2 regions of the Arthrobacter sp. StoSoilB13 genome follow, and region 2 is predicted to be linked to the other one. Evidence: riboswitches for the same ligand, from Rfam matches in the RefSeq annotation. Region 2 holds a riboswitch; the other holds the start of a gene.
The links. Region 2 has a riboswitch for thiamine pyrophosphate ahead of LDP01_RS11715 (ECF transporter S component). Riboswitches for the same ligand answer to the same signal wherever they lie in the genome.

Region 1: linked by a shared signal. The riboswitch ahead of thiO (glycine oxidase ThiO) and the one ahead of LDP01_RS11715 (ECF transporter S component) in region 2 are both predicted to bind thiamine pyrophosphate.

The regions. Positions count from the first base shown of each region.
Region 1 covers NZ_AP024647.1:1,501,606-1,508,566, reverse strand. Annotated here, with positions in the region: gene LDP01_RS07055 (RNB domain-containing ribonuclease) at 1-971, opposite strand, end outside; gene LDP01_RS07050 (ferritin-like fold-containing protein) at 1,013-1,681, shown strand; gene thiE (thiamine phosphate synthase) at 1,723-2,406, opposite strand; TPP riboswitch at 2,434-2,551, shown strand; gene thiO (glycine oxidase ThiO) at 2,544-3,800, shown strand; gene thiS (sulfur carrier protein ThiS) at 3,797-4,033, shown strand; partial or broken gene LDP01_RS07030 (thiazole synthase) at 4,036-4,834, shown strand; gene LDP01_RS07025 (4a-hydroxytetrahydrobiopterin dehydratase) at 4,849-5,220, shown strand; gene LDP01_RS07020 (hypothetical protein) at 5,279-5,581, opposite strand; gene LDP01_RS07015 (DUF3107 domain-containing protein) at 5,617-5,841, opposite strand; gene LDP01_RS07010 (TetR/AcrR family transcriptional regulator) at 5,892-6,626, opposite strand; gene moeB (molybdopterin-synthase adenylyltransferase MoeB) at 6,633-6,961, shown strand, end outside.
Region 2 covers NZ_AP024647.1:2,490,407-2,497,367, reverse strand. Annotated here, with positions in the region: gene LDP01_RS11745 (Na+/H+ antiporter subunit D) at 1-936, shown strand, start outside; gene LDP01_RS11740 (Na+/H+ antiporter subunit E) at 933-1,499, shown strand; gene LDP01_RS11735 (MrpF/PhaF family protein) at 1,496-1,774, shown strand; gene mnhG (monovalent cation/H(+) antiporter subunit G) at 1,764-2,153, shown strand; gene LDP01_RS11725 (DUF4235 domain-containing protein) at 2,218-2,478, opposite strand; gene LDP01_RS11720 (NUDIX hydrolase) at 2,515-3,192, opposite strand; TPP riboswitch at 3,397-3,533, shown strand; gene LDP01_RS11715 (ECF transporter S component) at 3,613-4,233, shown strand; gene LDP01_RS11710 (ABC transporter ATP-binding protein) at 4,233-5,837, shown strand; partial or broken gene LDP01_RS11705 (energy-coupling factor transporter transmembrane component T family protein) at 5,834-6,629, shown strand; gene LDP01_RS11700 (GNAT family N-acetyltransferase) at 6,626-6,961, opposite strand, start outside.

The sequences.
Region 1 (6,961 bases), 990 kb from region 2:
CCGCGGAAGAGTGTGCCTGCCGAGTGCAGGATGGCGAGTTGTTTGGGATCCGAAGCGTCAAGTGTCCGAAGGTACTCACCGTAGGTGATCTCGCCGTCCCAGGGTTTCCCGAGGGCCTTTGTCTGGCGTTTGAAGTGGAGCAGTGACCGCTCATCCGGTGCCGGCATGGTGCGCAGGATGCCCACTTTTCCGTCAAGCATCAGTTGGGCGGCCGCCATCCCGGTCATGAGGGATATCTGCGCATTCCAGTCCTCCACAGGCAAGGACGGCGCGGCCACAATCCTGTAGCCCCCGCCACCTGTCGCCTGGACGATTTCCTGCTCCGGCATGTTCAGGTTGGCACCACCGCGGAGTCGTTCCAGTTCCACGCGCTTCAGGCCAACCTCTTTGAGGAGCTTAAGGACCTCCGGGGCTGTGCCGGCATCGATCTGCTCCTGGGCACCTTTGTAACTGAGCTTCGTGCGGCTACGGACAGTGCCACGGGCCACGGACGTGGCGGTTACCTCCGCATTGCGGTCCAGTTCGAAGTCCCACACGAAGGCGCTGCAGTCCTGACCGGCCAGCAGGCTTCCGGCGTTTTCGCTGATGACCTCCGGGTGCAGCGGGATCCTCCCGTCAGGAGCGTAAAACGTTTGTCCCCGTTGCCGGGTTTCGGCATCGAGCGCCCCGCCGGGAGCAACGAAGGATGGCACGTCCGCGATTGCGTAGAGGACTTTGTAACCGTCGTCGGCACGTTCAATGAACACTGCTTGGTCCAGGTCGGTGGACGTGGCGGGATCAATGGTCACAAAGGGAATGTCCCTGAGGTCACGGTCCGGCAGCGTATGGTTTTCCACCGCTTTGCGGGCTTCCGCCACGGCTTCGGCCGGATACTCGCCCGGGAGCTCCAGTTCGGTCCGGAGGGCGGCAAATGCCGCCGCGAGCTGGTCCGACGAGTCGTCGACGTTGGGCGAAATCCGATGATGTGACACGAAAATCAGGTTAGCCCGAAATCGCTGGATAGTCTTGGACCATGAGCACTTCCTTGGACGATAATGCTCGCATCCAGCGACTCTCTTCGGAGCTGCTGGGGGCCATGGCGTACGGCGAGCTCTCCGCGTTTGGCCGGCTGTCTTTCGACTCGCGGTACGCTCCCAACCTCCATGACAGGGCAGTGCTGGCAAAGATCGCCGTCGGCGCTTACGGAAACTTCGCCTTGATCAGCAGCCGGCTCTCGGAGATGGGACTCGATGCCGAAGAAGCCATGCTTCCGTTCCAGCGCTCGTTTGACCACTTTCACGAGCGAACAAAGCCAGCGGACTGGTTTGAATCTGTCATGAAGGCCTATGTGATCGACACCGTGTCATCGGACTTCTACCGCATGGTCGCGTCGTTCCTTGACGGCGGGACGCAACTCTTTGTCCAGAAGGTGGCCTCCGCCGACCAAGCCACGGAAGTTTTACGCATCCTCCTGCGCAGGGCCCTGGCTGACGACCCCCGCCTGGCGTCGCGCCTGGCTTTGTGGGGCCGCCGCCTGGTCGGTGAAGCCCTGACGCAAGCACAACGCGTAGGCATGGAACATCCCCAGCTGGGACCGCTGCTCAAGGGCGGCGGGGATGCGCGCAATGCAGTCAAGGCCCTCACCGCTGAGCTGGCGGAGCGGCATGGGCGACGCATGTCCGGGCTGGGGCTCACGGCTTAGGACACTTTCGAATATCCTCCGCAGCCAGGGCGCCGGGGTGGTTATCCGGCGTCGAGCGCTTCCAGCAAAGTCTTGGCCGCCGCCGTCGGGTCCTCCGCCTCAGTGATGGCACGTACCACCACGATCCGGCTGGCTCCGGCTGCAACCACCTGTTCAACATTGGTGAGGTCTATGCCGCCGATGGCGAACCAGGGGAGGAGGACGCCGCCTACGGTCTCCTCATCCGCGCGCTTTACGGCTTCCGCGGCATATGTGACCAGGTCCAGCCCAACTGCTTCACGGCCTGGCTTTGTGGGCGTTGCCCACACCGGGCCAACACAGAAATAATCCAGTCCGCTCCTGCCGGGGGAGGCAGCTATCGCGGCGTCAACCTGGTCCGGTGTATGGGTGGACAGACCGATGACTGTGCGGTCATGGAGGAGGTGCCGTGCAGCGCGTAATGGGATGTCCTTTTGGCCGATATGGAACACCGGAGCCCCGGAAATACTGGCAACATCGGCGCGGTCGTTGACGGCCCACAGCCTTCCGTGCCGCTGGGCAACGTTGTGCAGGACCTCCAGGACCTCAAGCTCCTCGGCGGCCTCGAGCGTCTTGTCGCGAAGCTGGATGATGTCGACGCCGCCCTCAAACGCGGCGTCGACGAAGTCTTCGAAATCGCCCTGGCGTTTGCGGGCATCAGTGCACAAGTAAAGGCGGGCAGTGGTGTGGACATCATGCTGGGTCATGGAAACCAGAGTAGTTCCTCTAAACTGGGCACGTACTGCGGGAGCCGTGACAGCGTCATATGACCGTCCGGCTGAGAGGGCTTCAGCGCCGACCGCTTGACCTGATCCGGCTAATACCGGCGTAGGGAAGGAAACATATGGCAGAATCCCGCCAAATCCCCTTGCAGGCAGACGTGGCAGTCATTGGTGGTGGCGTCATCGGCCTTGGCATCGCCCACGAAGCCCGCCGTCAGGGCCGCTCTGTGGTCCTCATTGATCCCACCCCCGCAGCGGGTGCGACGTTCGCTGCCGCCGGAATGCTGGCTCCGGTCAGTGAACTCCACTACCAGGAGGAAGACCTCCTGGAACTCATGCTGGAATCCTCCCAACTGTGGCCGGCTTTCGTCCGGAGCGTCCACGGCAGCGAATCAGCCGCCGGATACCGCACGACGTCGACCATCGCCGTTGGTGCGGACGCCGCCGACCGCCGTGCGCTGGCAGACCTCCGAACGGTCCAGCAGGCCGCGGGGCTGCGCGTGGAGCCACTGTCTTTGCGTGAAGCGCGCGAGCGCGAGCCTTTGCTCAGCCCCGGGATTTCCTGTGCCTTCGACATACCGGCCGATCACCAAGTGGATCCGCGGCGCCTTGCACGATGCCTCCTGGACGGGTTATCGGCCCACGGACCAAGTGACGCAACGTGGGTTTCCGGAGCGGAGGACGGTTTCGCCCTGCCGTTCCAAGCGTCCCGCCTGCTCTGGGATGGCGGCCGAGTCTGCGGGGTCCAGCTCGGTCCGGGCGCCGGGCGCGTTGTTTGGGCCTCAGAGACTGTGCTCGCCTGCGGGCTGGATGCAGCCAGGATCGGCGGTCTCCCCGAGGGTCTCAACCTGCCCCTGCGGCCCGTTTACGGCGACATCCTCAGGCTGCGCGTTCCCCAACAACTCCAGCCGCTGCTCACATCCACCATCCGGGGCATGGTCCGCGGGGTGCCGGTCTACATCGTCCCCCGCGACGACGGAACGGTGGTGATTGGAGCCACCCAGCGCGAGGACGGGTTGTCTGCGTCCAGCAACGCAGTGTCCGCCGGGGGCGTCTATCAACTCCTGCGTGACGCCCAAGTGTTGGTTCCTGCCGTGGCGGAGCTGGAACTGTTGGAAGCGACAGCCCGTGCGCGGCCAGGCACACCGGACAACGCACCATTACTGGGACGCGTTACCGGGTCCGGGGGCACCATCGACGGTTTCGTGATCGCAACCGGGTTCTTCCGCCACGGCGTTCTCTTAACGCCTGTGGCCGCCAAAATCGTAGGCGGACTGATCAGCGGCCCAGCCGACCCCCGATGGTCCATTTTCCGGCCTGATCGATTTACGGCAACTCAGGATCACCTCCTCCAACCAGCAATCAAGGACACACCATGAACATCAAACTCAACGGCTCCGAACACGCCGTGGCGGACGACGCGTCCGTGAGCACACTCGTCAGTGCCATCACAGGCCGCGCGCTGGACCACCGGGGACAGGCAGCCGACGGCGGCAAGCTGGGTGTCGCCGTCGCGCGTAATTCCGAGGTAGTGCCGCGCAGCCAATGGGCAGCGACTGCGCTCGCCGATGGAGACGAACTCGAACTCGTAACCGCAGTCCAGGGAGGCTAAAAATGACCGCAGCAAAAACTGACGTCCGCACTGATGCTTTGGTGATCGACGGCGTCGAATTCGGCTCCCGCCTGATCATGGGTACCGGTGGTGCGCCGAGCCTGGACGGGTTGGGAGCAGCCCTCCTGGCTTCAGGAACGGAACTGACCACTGTTGCGATGCGCCGATACTCACCGGCCGAGACAGGTTCATTGTTCCAGCTCCTGGTGGACCACAACATCCGGGTCCTGCCGAACACGGCTGGCTGTTTTACTGCCAAGGACGCGGTGATGACCGCGGAGCTCGCCCGGGAGGCCCTGGAGACGGACTGGGTGAAGCTGGAAGTCATTGCCGATGAACACACGCTTCTTCCGGATGCGGTGGAACTCGTTGAGGCCACGGAACAGCTGGTGAACCGCGGCTTCAAGGTTTTCGCTTACACCAATGACGATCCCGTCCTGGCGCTGCGCCTGGAAAACCTGGGCGCCACAGCTGTCATGCCCCTCGGTTCGCCTATTGGAACGGGGCTGGGCATCCTGAACCCGCACAACATCGAACTGATCGTGTCCCGGGGCCTCCGTACCGGTAGTGCTCGACGCCGGCATCGGGACCGCCTCCGATGCCGCGCTTGCGATGGAGCTGGGCTGCGATGCTGTCCTGCTGGCAACAGCCGTGACCCGTGCCCAGAATCCGGTGCAGATGGGCGAAGCCTTCAAACACGCGGTGATCGCCGGTAGGCTGGCCAAGCAGGCTGGCCGTATTCCGCGCCGGGAGCACGCCCTCGCGTCGTCGGCCATGGAAGGCCGGGCAGAGTTCCTCTGAATGAAGGAGCCGTGGTGGCTGACAGGAAAGAGCAATTGACCCAGGTCGCCATGGAGGCCGCCCTCAAGGACCTCCCGGACTGGAGGCTCCAGGACGGCCTCGTGACGGTGTTCAAAACCTCGACGGCGGCCGACGCCTTGGCGCTTATCGCCGCCATTGGCCGGATCGCCGAGGAACAGAACCACCATCCGGATCTTGACTGGCGTTACAACAAGGTGTTCCTGCGTTACGTTTCCCATGACGCCGGCAGCCAGGTGACCCAGCGCGACATCGCCGCTGCGACCGCCGTGAGCGAGGCGGCAGCGGCGTCCGGTGCCAAGGCGCAGCCGGATCGCTACCCAGCAGCCGGATCGCTACCCAGGGGCTTGGACGGGATAGAACGTTAAACTTCGCTGGCCATCACCCATGGGTGATGGCCAGCGACGTTTATTGAGTGAACAGTGCCTAGAGCCTCAGGGCTTTGGTGAGGGCGGCGGTGTCATGCTGGGTGCGTTTGCGGCCCAGAAAGACCACAACGGCAATCGCGATGACCGTCCCCAACACGATGGGGAGGACCCAGGGGATCCAGGTCAGGCCGGGCTGGTAACCAAAGCCTGCCATGATGAAAGCTATCCAGCTGAGCACGCCGACGGTTGCCGAAACGCCCGCCGGCAATGCGATCCCGTACTTGCCGTGTCGCTTGTCATTTGCCCACACGATGAATCCTGTAGCGATCGTGGCAAGAACCACCACAACGAGTGAAAGCATGGAGACTCCTTAGCGGCAGCTGTAACCGGGAACCGCTAGAGTGCGCCGAAACCGACGCGGCGCACTTCCTCGGCACCAATTTCAACGTAGCCCAGCACATTGCCGGGAACGATGATCTGGCGGCCCTTCTCATCCGTGAGCCGCAGATCCGATCCCTTGGAGATGGCCTCTCCGACAATCTTGGCGACAGCATCAGCATCGAGTGCGGATTCGAGCACAATTTCACGGCCAACATTCTGAATGCCGATCTTTACTTCCACAGCAAGGCCTCCAAGCCAATCAAGTTTTAAGTCAGTCCTCTATTTGTAGCCTAGGACTCTTTGGGGAATCGACTGATTCCGCGCCAAGCTAAACGATAGATCAGATCACTGGCTACATCGAGGTCGAGGTTTCCATCGGTTTCGAGCCAGTAGCGGGCGCTGACCTGCGCCATTCCTGCCAGTCCGCGGCCAAGGAGCTGCGCCTCCAGAGGGGGCAACTTGGTGTCCTCGGCGATGACGTGGGCCACTGCGTCGGCGAACGTTTTGTTGAACGTCTCCAAACGCGAGCTGACATCGGGGTCATTGATGAGGTCAGACTCGAAAACCAGGCGGTGGGCTTGGTCGTCGTCGGCGATGAACCTGTAGTAGGCCCGCATGACTGCCTTTACGCGCTCTTTGTTATCCGTGGTGGAGTTCAGGGCATTGAGCATCAAATCGGTCAGGGCGGCCAGGTGGCTGTCCAGCAGCGCCATGTACAGCTCGCGCTTGGAAGGGAAGTGCTGATACAGGACCGGCTTGCTCACATGTGCTGTCTCGGCAATTTCGTCCATGGCCGCACCGTGGAAGCCGTTGGATACGAAAACTTCCAAGGCGGCGTTCAGCAACTGCGCGCGGCGCTCGTCCCGGGGCAACCTTGCTGAACGCGTCGAACCAGTCCGTTCTTGCTTCGCTGGTGCTCCATCGTTTGCCCGTGTGCCGTCAGCCACAGTCTGCCGCCTTTCCTTTGCAGTTATGACCACTGTACCGGTGGGTAATATGACCGGGCGGCATCGGCAGGCATACATTGGGGTATGGCCTCAATTCTTGCTGCCCGCCCCGCGCCCGCCGTCCTGCCGCCCCTCGTTGAACCGGCCGCCGAACTAACGTCGGCCGAGGTGGAACGGTACTCCCGGCATCTCATCATTCCGGAAATCGGCGCTCTGGGCCAACGCAGGCTTAAGAATGCGAAAGTTCTTGTCATAGGTGCCGGCGGGCTGGGATCCCCAGCATTGCTGTACCTCGCCGCGGCGGGCGTTGGAACCCTGGGAATCGTCGACGATGACGACGTAGACCTCAGCAATTTGCAGCGGCAGGTCATCCACGGCGTCAGCGATGTGGGCACGCCCAAAATCGAATCTGC
Region 2 (6,961 bases):
CTGCTGCACGTGATGCTGCTGGTGGCGTTCGGGATCAAGGCGGCCGTGTTCCCGCTGTCGTTCTGGCTTCCCGACTCCTATCCAACCGCTCCGGCCCCTGTGACAGCCGTGTTTGCCGGTTTGCTGACCAAGGTGGGTGTTTATGCCATGGTCCGCACCGAGACACTCCTCTTCCCCGGCGATACCCTCAACGTGCCCCTAATGGTGGTGGCGCTGCTGACAATGGTGGTGGGCATCCTGGGCGCCTTGGCGCAGAGCGACATCAAACGTCTCCTGTCCTTCACGCTGGTCAGCCATATCGGCTACATGGTGTTCGGCCTGGCGATGTCCTCCGTCACGGGCCTTGGCGCGGCCGTGTTCTACGTGGCGCACCACATCACCGTGCAGACCAGCCTGTTCCTTGTCACTGGCTTGATTGAGCGGCGGGGCGGATCGTCCTCCATTGACCGCTTGGGTGGCCTGGCCAAGCTCTCGCCACTCCTTGCCCTGTTGTTCTTCGTCCCGGCAATGAACCTTGCGGGCATCCCGCCATTCTCGGGTTTCCTGGGCAAGCTCGGGCTCCTCCAAGCGGGCGTGCAACTGGGTACGCCGCTGGCCATCGTTTTGGTAGTAGGCGGCGTCGTCACCAGCCTCCTCACCTTGTTGGCAATTGCCCGTGTTTGGAACAGGGCATTTTGGCGAAAGCCCGAGGACGCCGAGTACCCGGACCCCGTCCTTCAGACCCCAGGCAAGGTAGGGGTACTTCCCCGGACAATGGTGGGGTCCACTGCGGGCCTTGTGGCCTTCGGTGTTGCCCTCACAGTCTTTGCGGGCCCACTCTTCCACCTCGCCGACGGCTCGGCGGAAATAATGTTGGACCGCACTGCCTACATCCATTCAGTCCTGGGGGACTCCGCACAGGTGCCAGCCGTGGGTCAGCCAGGGGCTGCCAAATGAGCCGAAAACCAATCTCCTTTCGCACTGAACTCCCGCTGCTGGTATGGCTGGTCATCGTCTGGGGCGCCTTGTGGCGGGATTTCAGCCCGGGCAACCTGCTGTTCGGTGCGCTCATCGCCGTGCTCGTGGCCAAGTTCTTCTACCTTCCGCCGGTGGAGCTCAGTGGCAGGTTCAATGTTCTCCGCGCCCTTTCGTTCGCCCTGGTATTCCTGGGCAAAGTGGTGGCAGCGAGCTTCCTGGTCCTCTACCTGGCCGTAGTGAAGGGGCCAAAGGTGCGTAGCGCCGTCGTCGCTGTTCCGTTGCGCAGCCATTCGGACCTCATAGTGACGGCAACCGGGCATGTTATTTCGCTGATCCCGGGCTCGCTGGTGGTGGAAGTGGACCGCTCGACGTCCACCCTGTACCTTCATGCACTCAATATTTATGAGGAAGCCGGAATCGCCAGGATCCGTCAGGAAGTCCAGAAGATCGAGGCCACATTGATCCGGATCATGGGGACGCGTGAGGAACTCGACGCTCTCCAGGATGAAGCAACCCCCGGCATGGAAGGGGCAGCTCTGTGAAAGAACTCGTTCTGCTGGTGACTGCTGTCATCCTGAGCCTGGCTGCGGTGGGAGCGATCATCCGCATCGCCATTGGCCCCTCCTTGCTGGACCGCGTTTTGGCATCGGATGTCCTGCTGGCCATTCTTGGAGCCGCGCTGGCGATCGATATGGCGATGAACCGGCACCTGAACAACCTGGTGTTGCTCGTGGCTCTCGCCGTGATCGGCTTTGTAGGCTCCGTAACGTTTGCCCGGTTTGTCGCGGATCGGAGGGATCAGAGCAATGACTCCTGAACCTACTGGCGTGGATGCCGTAATCGACGCGGTGACGGCCATGTTTCTTGTGGTGGGTGCCCTGATGTCGCTTGGCGCAGCAATTGGCCTCCTGCGGTTCCCCGACCTCATGAGCCGAATGCACGCGGCAACGAAGCCGCAAGTCCTGGGTCTTTTCCTGATGCTTGCAGCCATGGGTCTGCAAATGCGCACATGGTGGGTTTGGCCGGTTCTCGTGGTGGCCTGGATATTCCAATTGCTGACCACACCGGTCTCCGCACACATGGTGGGCCGCTCCGCCTACCGAACCAAACATGGGCACCGCGAACTGCTCACCAAGGATGAGCTTGAAGCGGTTGTCCAAAGGGCAGCCGGCAACGGTTCCACCCCGGATCCTTAGGGTTCCACTGCGGATCCTTAGGGTTCCACCCCGGACTTAAGACAACGGGATGGCTGTGCCCGGCCTAGACGATGTCGTGCGTCTTTGCGAAGCGGGCGATGGCACGCTGGGTGCCACGGCTCGCGAAAACCTGGATGAGCGTGCTGACGAAGGCCGAAATCAGCGCGAAGGACAAGGCTGACCGGAGGCTCGTTTCCATATCGTCGTGGCCCGTGGGCGGCTTGTTGCCGGTGGCCTTTTCCCAGCCCTTGTTGACCAACTTGGTGCCGACGAATCCGGCTGCAAGGCTTACTCCGGCACCCAGCAGCTTGAAAAAGAGGTTCATGCCCCCAGCCTAGCCTCACATGCAGGCGGGTTGGGACTAGCGGCGGTTTTCGCGTTCCTTGAGGAAAGCCGCCATGGAACCGCGTGGTGCCAGGACAGGAACAACATCGTGATCGGCTTCCCAAACGGCATCCACGGTTCCGAGCCCGGAAATTTCCTTGAGCAGGTAATACGTGGGCGGCATCAGCTGCAATTTACCGGCCGCCTCGGCCGCCAGGATCCCGTCCACCGGCATCCAGAGTGATTGCCACGCTTCAGTAGTTTGGTGCTGGGGTGCTGCTTCCGGAGCAGGCTTGGCTACATAGAAGTACGTGTCGAAGCGCTTGGGCATGTCCGTGGGCGTGACCCAGTTTGCCCAAGGGCGAAGGTCTGAGGCGTCAAGGCGAAGTCCGGCCTCCTCCCAAACTTCCCGCAGGGCAGCGGTGAGCAGCATGCCTGACTTTGCCGGGGCCTGTACAGGATCGACGGCGATGGAACTCAGATGCCAGTCTGCAGCGTGCTGTTCCAGCAGCCGGACAGGGTAATCCCATCCATCCTGGTCAGCGGCATCAACCCGGCCGCCCGGAAAGACCACCATGCCGGCGGCGAAGTCCATGGTGGCAACCCTGTGCTGGACGAAGGCCTCAAGCCCGCCCGGGGCGTCGCGGAGCAGGATGACGCTCGCGGCAAGGCGGGGTTGGGGAACTGGCATGTCCGTAATGGGAAGGTCCGTCATGAATTACCCCTTTGCCGCGTCGATTCCTGCTGCATCATTGTCTCAGGTCCTGTTGCGGGGCCCGGTGCGCGTGCTAAGACCGGAGAATGGGGCGCAGAGCCGGCCCCGCAACGCAGGAGAAGGGGAGCCAACCGCTTTGTGACTAGTCCGAGGAGCCCACGAACACCCACAGGTGTAAACTGAACCACGCCCATAAGGGCAGATTAATAACGACAGGGGAGCGCCGCCGTCGGACCTTGCAGAGATGCAGGTGACGCGAGGGCGCTGAGAGTGCGGACAGCCGCAGACCCTCGAACCTGATCCGGTTAGTACCGGCGCAAGGGAGTCGAGCTTCTCAGAGTGTCCGGATCCGGGCGGCGCAGGCCGGCCGGGGGTTTCCGGGGAGCACTTTCCCCTCCTGTACCTCAGGAGGCAGAAAAAATGACCACGGCAAGCGTGAAGAAAACCAGTTATAACTGGCGTGTTGTAGACATCGTGGTGGCAGCTTTGATTGCCATCGCCGGCGGCGTGATTTTTTGGGCCTGGTCCCAGGGCGCCGCAATCGTATCCATTCCCATGAACGCCACGTATCCGCCGCTCACCGGTTTGATCGCCGGTGGCTGGATGATCCCGGCCGTCCTGGGCATGCTCATCATCCGCAAGCCGGGCGCAGCCCTGTTCTGCGAAGCCGTCGCCGCCACCGGCGAACTCATCATGGGTTCCCAGTACGGCACCACCGTCCTCATCTCCGGCGTCCTCCAGGGACTGGGCGCGGAACTCGTCTTCGCTGCGTTCCGGTACAAGAAGTTCGACCTCTCCGCTGCACTCCTCGCAGGTGCCGGCTCGGGCCTCTTCTGCGGTCTCAACGATTCCTTCCTGCCTTGGGGCTGGAACATCGCCTACGAAGCAATCGACAAGCTGGCTTACATCGCCTTCACCACGCTCTCCGGTGCGATCATCGCGGGCGCGCTGTCCTGGGTTGCCACCCGCGGGCTGGCTAAGACCGGTGTACTGAGCTCCTTCGCGTCGCGGAAGGCTGCTTCGGAGCCCGTCTTCAACTAATGCCTGCCACGCAAAGCAGCGGCCAGGTGCGGCCTGCCGCCATTACCGCCCAAGGGTGGGGATGGCGGCATGCCGGGCGTTCCACACCCGCCATCCAGGACCTCGATCTCCGGATCGGGCCCGGCGAGCGTGTGCTCTTGCTGGGTCCATCGGGCGCAGGAAAATCGACACTGCTCCACGCCCTCGCCGGTGTGCTGGGTGATGAGGAGGATGATTCCGACGAGACCGGCTCGCTGCTGATCGACGGCGTTGCTCCCCGCGAACAGCGCGGACGCGCAGGTCTGATGCAGCAGGATCCGGAAACCCAGGTAGTGCTCTCCCGGGTGGGTGACGATGTCGCGTTTGGCGCCGAAAACCTGGCCGTTCCCCGGGAAGAAATTTGGGCGCGCGTCCATGAAGCGCTCGACGACGTCGGGTTGCGCACCGCTGCAGGCGGCGGCTTGGCACTGGATCACCCGACGGCGGCCCTGTCCGGCGGGCAGAAGCAGCGCCTTGCGTTGGCTGGCATCCTCGCGATGCGGCCCGGGCTGATCCTCCTGGACGAACCTACGGCCAACCTTGATCCGGTGGGCGTGCTTGAGGTTCGGGACGCCGTGCAGCGCTGCCTGGACAAGACCGGCGCCACTTTGGTTGTCGTTGAACACCGTGTGTCCGTGTGGAAGGACCTGGTGGACAGGATCGTGGTCCTCCAGCCACCCTCGGCCGGGGGCGGTGTGCTCCTGGACGGCCCCCCGGATCAGGTGCTCACAGAGGCCCGCACCATGCTGATGGCAGCGGGAGTGTGGGTGCCGGGGTACGTTCCGGCTACCCGCGCCCGCAGGGCCAAGTCCGCGGCATCGGGTCCTGCCGGCCCTGAAGCCACCGCCCAGCTCCTCCTCGTCGCACAGGACCTGGCTGTTTCCCGTGGGAAGTCCCGCCGCCGCCGTTTCAAGACCATCCCGCCCGTCCCCGTGCAATCGGATATCAGTGCACAAGTACGGGCTGGCCAGGCACTGACCATCACGGGTCCGAACGGTGCAGGCAAATCTACTTTTGCGCTCACATTGGCCGGCCTTCTGGCGCCGGTTGACGGCAAGGTGAGTGCCGCCGTCGAGCTTTCCGAGGGAGCTGGAATCGACCCGTTCAAGTGGAAGGCGGATCAGCTGATTTCCCGCATTGGCACCGTGTTCCAGGAACCGGAGCACCAGTTCGTGACGGGCAAGGTCCTGGACGAGTTGATGTTTGGACCAAAGCATCTGGGACACGGCGAAGAACGCGTGGATGAATTGCTGGAGCGTTTGCGGCTCACGCATTTGGTGGACGCGAATCCTTACACGTTGTCCGGCGGCGAGAAACGCAGGTTGTCCGTGGCCACGGTCCTTGCGGCCCACCCTAAGGTGCTGGTCCTGGACGAGCCCACGTTCGGCCAGGACGCCAACACCTGGGCCGAACTGGCATCCTTCCTCTCTGAACTGCTCGATGCTGGAACAGCCGTTGTGTCCGTGACGCACGACGAAGAATTCAGCGCGGTCCTGGGCGGCACCGAGCTCCGGCTGGATCCAGCTACGCCGCAAGTTCCGGACCCGCACAGCGAAGCAGCCCGCCAGGAAGCCGGTGCTGCATGAGGGACGCCCTGAACCTGCGCGGCAACCACGCCCTCCTTACGCGCGCCAACCCCTTGGTTAAGTTCGTGTCCGTGTTCCTCATTTCGCTGGTGCTCGCATTGTCGATCGACTGGGTGTCCGCTTCAACGGCCCTCGTCGCCGAGCTGGCCCTGTTCCCGTTGGCTGGCCTCACGCTGGGGCTTCTATGGCAGCGGGGCCTGGCCGCTCATCATCGCTGCAGCGATAGGTGGCTGGAGCACCGCAATCGTGGCGGCTGACAGCGGGGCCGTACTGCTCGACGTCGGACTCTGGTCCATCAGCGAAGGTTCCCTCCAGCTGGGGCTGGGTTTCATGCTGCGCGGCTTGGCGATTGCGCTGCCGGCGATCCTGCTGATGACCTGCACCGACCCCACCGACCTGGCCGATGCGCTGGCACAAAAGGCAAGACTGCCACACCGCTTTGTCCTCGGCTCGCTGGCCGCGATGCGCCTGGTGGGATTGATGGCTGAGGAATGGCAGACCATCGGCATGGCCAGGCGGGCCCGCGGAGTGGGTTCGCAGGGCAGCCCGCTGCAACGGCTAAAGGCAACGCTTGGACAGAGCTTCGGGCTGCTGGTCCAGGCAGTGCGTCGGGCTTCCCGGCTGGCCGTCACCATGGAGGCGCGTGGTTTCGGTGGCGGGCAGAGAACGTGGGCCCGGGAATCCACCTACTCCCTCCTGGATGTCTGGGTCCTCCTGGGCGGCCTCGTCATCGCTGCCGCTGCTGTACTGGCGGCCGTCGGCGCTGGAACGTGGAGTTTTGTCTGGCGTTAGCTCTTCCGTTGGATCTTCTCGAACCTTGCCCGGGTGAGGAACCCCAACTGGGCTTCCTTTTCAGCCAGCTGGATGACGGGGCCAAGCTCGAAACACGTGGTCTCGAGGCGGCGAACTGCCTTTGCGTTGCGGGCGTCCGGCTCAACAATGATCCGGTCCTTGCCGGGCAGGGAAAACATGTATCGGATGAGGGACGTGACGAGACGTGGTGTGAAGTTGGGAATCGGACGCCTTGCAGGCGCCAGCAGCAAATGCATTCCGATGTCCTCCTCCCGCGCCGGGTATGCCTCGCCTACCGGATCGTGTAACGGTTCATAAGTCTGGAAGAGCGC